DNA from 2 places in the Staphylococcus kloosii genome. Region 1 is predicted to be linked to the other one. Evidence: predicted binding sites of a transcription regulator. Region 1 holds the regulator's gene; the other holds the start of a gene.

Region 1 (3,220 bases):
TAATCTTTTGATTGGGGATTGAAATTCAAGTGGCGAGTCCATAAAGTATACGCCATTGGTGCTGCGCCCATAGGTAAACCTGGGTGTCCTGAGTTTGCTTGTTCAACAGCATCGATACTCAAAGCTCTAATAGTATCAACAGCTAATTGGTCTTTTTTATTAAACATCTAAACGACTTCCTTTCTTAAGTAGCATAACACAATTACTATTATAACTTATTTATCTATTAATTTAAAAAAATAAGATTAGTTTTTGTTATTATCTTGTTCAGTTTCATTTTTTTCATCTAATTTCTGTTTAACTTTATCAGGAGTAACATCATTACCCTCTGGATCAATGACTCTTGTATTTTCAATTTGTTGTTTGAAACCTTTTCTAAATGATTGTAAATATGCTTCTCTAAGCTTTGATTGTTCTTTAGCTTCGGCTTCTGTTAAACCTGTTTCTTTTTTCTTTTTTGCTAATTCGTTAATTCTATCAATATCAACTTCTTTATTACTCATAGCAATACCTCCATGCTTTGTTACTCTTAACAAATAGTACCAAAAAAGTGAACGAAACTAAATGTTTTCGCTCACTTTACTATTTCTGTCTATATTAGAATGTTATCGAATAATTGCAATTGTTTGGTTCGGTGTATGTTCGTCATTTTTGTCACTGTTTTCATCATCTTTTGCTTTGTTCGCTAACGTTCCCTTAGATTGATTTGTTATTTTATGGTCTGTCATTTCGTACGTTTGTTCTGATTTATTGTTAAAATCTACTGATAGCAAAAAGATTGTGCATAGTATCATAGTGGCTAAAAGTACGATTAAATAAGTTTTATATTGGTTTATATATTGTTTAGTCATTATCTCCACTCCTAGAACGTTTGTTTGTATTATTAATTTATCAGAACGCTTGTTCTATGTCAACATAAAAACGAACAAACGTTTGTAAAAGCATCAAAACCATGCTATAATTAAGACAAATTAATTTAGGGAGTGCCTATTATGAGAGAATTAACTAAACGTCAAACAGAAATTTTCGACTATATTAAGCAAATCGTTCAATCTAAAGGATATCCACCTAGTGTTCGTGAAATAGGAGAAGCCGTAGGTCTTGCTTCAAGTTCAACAGTTCATGGACATTTATCTAGATTAGAAGAAAAAGGTTACATTCGTCGTGATCCTACTAAGCCACGTGCTATAGAAATTGTTTCTGAATTATTAGGAGAGCCTGTTAACACTGAAGAAACGATTCATGTACCTGTCATTGGTAAAGTAACTGCAGGTATTCCTATTACCGCAGTAGAAAATGTGGAAGAGTATTTCCCTTTACCCGAACACTTCACGTCAACACATAATAGCGATATCTTTATTCTAAACGTTGTTGGAGATAGTATGATTGAAGCTGGTATTTTAGATGGAGATAAAGTTATTGTCAGAAGTCAAACTATTGCCGAAAACGGAGATATTATTGTAGCTATGACAGAAGAAAATGAAGCTACAGTTAAAAGATTTTATAAAGAAAAAACACGTTATAGACTACAACCAGAAAATAGTACAATGGATCCTATATATTTAGATCAAGTAACAGTACTTGGTAAAGTTGTTGGCTTATTTAGAGAAATGTAATTTACACTAGACACTCTCATAAATTTAAATATCTTGTTATCTAAACAATAAAAATAAGCGATTGCGTATATACGCAATCGCTTATTTTTTCTCTAAGACGTCTTTAATTCTTTCTAATATATCGTCTTTTTTCTTTTGCTTTTTAGTTTTCATAAGCATCTCATCCTTACAAAGTAAAGATACCCCGAAAAAGTTTTGCTAAACATTAATTGGTATAATTTTCAGTCCAATATGGTTGTTTATCAGAATTGAATGCTACACCTACGCCAAGCTTATTGTAGGTCGGGCGCAAAATATTTTTTCGATGACCTAGTGAATTCATTAATCCTTCGTGTGCATATATGCTATCAACTTGACCGTAGGCTAAATTCTCTCCGGCTGCATTAAAATCAATGTTGTCTGACTTAAGTCTATCGAACGGTGAATTACCATTTAAGTCTGTATGATCAAAATAATTTTGCTTCGCCATATCTTTACTATGTTTTCGTGCAGTATTAGATATAGCGGCATTATAAGTTAAAGTTGATAAGTTATGTTGCACACGCTCAGCATTAACAAGGTCAAAATTTTGTAGCTCGAAACTTTTTTGTAAATCATCTGATGGCGCTCCATATTGACTACGCAAACGATTTTCCATTTGATTACTTACCAATAATATTGATGTTAAATTATTATCATTGTGTTTGTCATAAAATGCTGTTGTATATATATTATGTTTTTTAAAGGTATCATATTCTTTATTATCAATTTCGTATAGTACGTTACCTTTACGCTTTTCAGTAATTGGTTTTCCTAACCGTTGACGCACTACATTTTTAGGAGAACCATATTTTATCTGAGATTGCGATGATATTACGTTTTGGTTCGTATATAAACCATTAACTTTATTATCAATGTAACTAACCATAACAAAATCATGATAGTCTTTTGTATGATAACTATACCATTTCGTACCGTATTCGTTCGTTGTTATCCTTTGTGCTTTACCTATTTTACTTTCAACCTGTGCTTTGGTCATATTCATTTGAATATTATTTAACGCAAATTCCTGCTTACTTGGAACTTTTAATTCATTATTAGCAGTATTGCTATTATTCGTCCAAGCATCTACTTTTGTTCTTGCTTGCTGTTGGATATGCGTCATAAAGTCAGGTTCTTTAATAGGTAAAACAATTATTAACCCTAGAAATAGAACAATATAAAATAATAGTTTTCGGATGTTTAACACCTACTAAAAATTAGTCTCTATCACCATTAAAAATAGAGTTACGTACAATGACATAATCTACTTTTCTTAATGAAGTTAAGTCTTTACCGCCTGCATATGAAATTGAACTTTGTAAATCTTGTTGCATCTCTACTAAAGTATCTTTTAAAGAACCTTTATGTTCAACAAACATTTTTTTACCTTCGACGTTTTTGTGTTCACCTTTTTGGAATTCAGAAGCACTTCCAAAGTATTCTTTGTATAGTTTTCCTTCTAATTCAACTGTTTCACCAGGTGACTCTTCGTGTGCAGCAAATAATGAGCCAACCATTACCATAGATGCTCCGAAACGTATAGATTTCGCAATATCACCATGTGTTCTTATACCACCGTCAGC
Region 2 (3,220 bases), 520 kb from region 1:
CTTCACCTTCACTGTTACGTGCAGCACGACCAATTGTTTGTACTAACGAACGTTCTGAACGTAAAAAGCCTTCTTTATCAGCATCTAAAATAACAACTAATGAAACTTCTGGAATATCTATACCCTCTCTTAACAAGTTAATTCCGACAACAACATCATAAGTTCCCATACGTAAATCTCTTATAATTTCAATACGCTCTAATGTTTTAATCTCGGAATGTAGATAATTGACTTTAATACCCGCTTCTTTCATATAGGTCGTCAAATCTTCACTCATTTTTTTCGTTAATGTTGTAACGAGCACACGTTCATTTTTGTCGATACGTTCCTGAATTTCACCCAATAAATCATCGATTTGATTTTCAGTAGGACGCACTTCAATTTTAGGATCTAGTAATCCAGTTGGACGAATAATTTGTTCTACCATTTCGTCTGTATGTTCTATTTCATAAGGTCCAGGTGTTGCAGACACATATACAAGTTGATTTGTTTTTTCTTCGAATTCCTCAAATTTTAACGGTCTATTATCTAAAGCACTAGGCAACCTAAAGCCATGGTCGACCAATACTTGTTTACGTGCTCTATCTCCGTTATACATGCCTCGTACTTGTGGTAACGTAACATGTGATTCATCGACCATAATAAGCCAGTCGTCACCAAAGTAATCTAATAGTGTATATGGCGTTGAACCTAATGGTCTTAAAGTTAAATGGACTGAATAGTTTTCAATTCCTGAACAGAAGCCCATCTCACGCATCATCTCTAAATCATAGTTCGTACGTTGTTCAAGTCTTTGCGCTTCTAATAATTTATTTTCAGATCTTAATTCTTCTAAACGTTCGGCTAATTCATCTTCTATACGTTGGATAGCTGATTTCATCTTTTCTTCACGAGTTACGAAGTGAGAGGCTGGGAAGATCGCAAAGTGTTCACGTTCACGTATAACTTCGCCAGTTAAGTAATTCACTTCTCTAATTCTATCTATTTCATCACCAAAAAATTCAACTCGGATACACATTTCTTCACGAGAAGCCGGGAAAATTTCCACGACATCGCCACGTACTCTGAAAGTCCCACGACGAAAGTCAATATCATTACGTGTATATTGTACATCTACTAATTGACGTAACAATTCACTTCTATCCATTTCCATGCCAACTCTTACACTAACTACTAAATCGCGATATTCATCTGGATTACCTAAACCATAAATACAACTTACACTGGCAATAATGATAACGTCATCGCGTTCAAACAAAGCACTCGTTGCAGAGTGACGTAATTGGTCTATTTCATCGTTAATAGAAGCGTCTTTTTCAATAAATGTATCTGTGGAAGGCACATATGCTTCGGGTTGATAATAGTCATAATAACTAACAAAATATTCGACTCTATTTTCAGGGAAAAATTCTTTAAACTCACTATATAATTGGCCTGCCAATGTTTTGTTGTGAGCGATAATGAGTGTTGGTTTACCAACCTCTTTAATAACGTTACTCATCGTAAACGTTTTACCAGTACCTGTGGCTCCTAGTAATGTTTGATGTCTTTTACCTTCATTGATGCCATCTACAATTTTTTGTATAGCTTGAGGTTGATCGCCTTGAGGTTTAAAATCAGAAGCTAATTTAAATGGGTAATGTTCCATATGTGACACATGCCTCCTATTTATTATCGCATTACATGTCTTTATTCATTAAACTTGTTCGTATTTAACATGTTATTTTACATAATTCTGCATTAGTTACAGTCTATTTTAACAGATTCAGTCACTTTTATACAAACATTTGTTCGTTATTTTAAGTTTACTTTTGTTCAAATAAAAAACAAACATAGGTTGTACGCTATGTTTGTTTACGAATGTATATAGTATAAATGTATATAGACAAAACAATCAATTTTATTGTTTGTTGTATCATTTAATCATAATCATCATCTTTTTTATGAAACTTTAAATTATCTATAATGATATAGCCTGCCAAAATAGATACTACATCGATAAAAATTATCCATTCATTGTGAAAAAATCCCTTTTGAACGGATACGCCAATTAATACTAACGTTAAAATTGTTCCAACCCATTTACTTCTAGTTAATACGCTAAATAAAATGACTAATACACATGGGAAAAATGAAGCAAGTATGTACCATATCATATTATTCACTCATTTCTTTTATTGATAATACTCATCGTTGTATCATATAACTCTGACTTTGGAATATATTTTTCTTGTAACATTTCTGGAATAATATGCTCTATAAAATCTTGCACCGAATAAAGGTGATCAAATTGCATGATAGTTTCTAGAGACATTTCATAAATTTCAAAAAACAATGGCTCTGGGTTTCGTTTCTGTATTTCGCCTAATGTTTCATATAATAAATCAATCTTATCTGCTACTGATAGAATTTGACCTTCTAACGAGTCATCTTTACCTTCTTGTAGTCGTTCACGATAAATATTTTGAAAATGTTCTGGTATTTCTTCACTAATAAATGTGTCGACCATTTCTTCTTCAACTTGCGAGAATAATTTTTTTAGTTCACCACTCGCATACTTCACAGGTGTTTTGATATCCCCGGTAAATATTTCAGCAAAGTCATGGTTTAGTGCTTTTTCATATAAACTCTTCCAATCTACTGTACTACCTCTATACTCTTCAACTGTACCTAAATATTGCGCAATTTTCGTAACTTTAAACGAGTGCGCCGCTACATTATGTTCAAAATATTTAAATTTCCCTGGTAGTCTTATTAACGTTTCTAAGTCGGATAAACGTTTGAAATATTGATGTACACCCATGACACATGCCTCCTCGTATATTTAAATAAAGATTATACTTGTTTCTATTAATTGAAGCAAATGTGATAAATATTGTTAAACAATATATCGTGATTGCTTAAATTAAATTATGCAGTGTTTAGGTGTAATTTTCAAAAATAAAACGACTATAACTAAAATATTCACGCGCTTCGTCATTTCAAAACATAATTTTGCTTTGAATAATTAAACGAAACGTGACCTATTATAGTTATAGTCATAATTTAAATTAATGAATGTATTGATATGCTCCAGTATTCGTAATTGTACGATATGATTTTTGTCCTAAACCTTGCCAATTCATTTCAGAAACGACAATAGAACCATCTTGATTCGTCTTTTCAACGATACCTACATGACCAAATGGTCCCGCAGTTGTTTGAAAAACTGCACCTACAG

What was found. The regulator LexA, encoded in region 1, represses DNA repair genes until DNA is damaged. The targets are predictions, from matches to a motif close to CGAACATATGTTCG.
Region 2: the regulator LexA is predicted to act here: its motif matches at 1,781-1,794, upstream of uvrB (excinuclease ABC subunit UvrB).

What each region holds. Positions count from the first base shown of each region.
Region 1 is NZ_CP027846.1:1,830,119-1,833,338, forward strand. Features, by position in the region: gene tkt (transketolase) at 1-167, opposite strand, end outside; gene C7J89_RS09120 (DUF896 domain-containing protein) at 246-503, opposite strand; gene sosA (DNA damage-induced cell division inhibitor SosA) at 606-851, opposite strand; gene lexA (transcriptional repressor LexA) at 993-1,616, shown strand; gene C7J89_RS09135 (CAP domain-containing protein) at 1,822-2,844, opposite strand; gene guaC (GMP reductase) at 2,855-3,220, opposite strand, start outside.
Region 2 is NZ_CP027846.1:2,350,989-2,354,208, forward strand. Features, by position in the region: gene uvrB (excinuclease ABC subunit UvrB) at 1-1,648, opposite strand, end outside; gene C7J89_RS11715 (CsbA family protein) at 1,920-2,156, opposite strand; gene C7J89_RS11720 (YfbR-like 5'-deoxynucleotidase) at 2,162-2,803, opposite strand; gene C7J89_RS11725 (COG3942 and LysM peptidoglycan-binding domain-containing protein) at 3,051-3,220, opposite strand, start outside.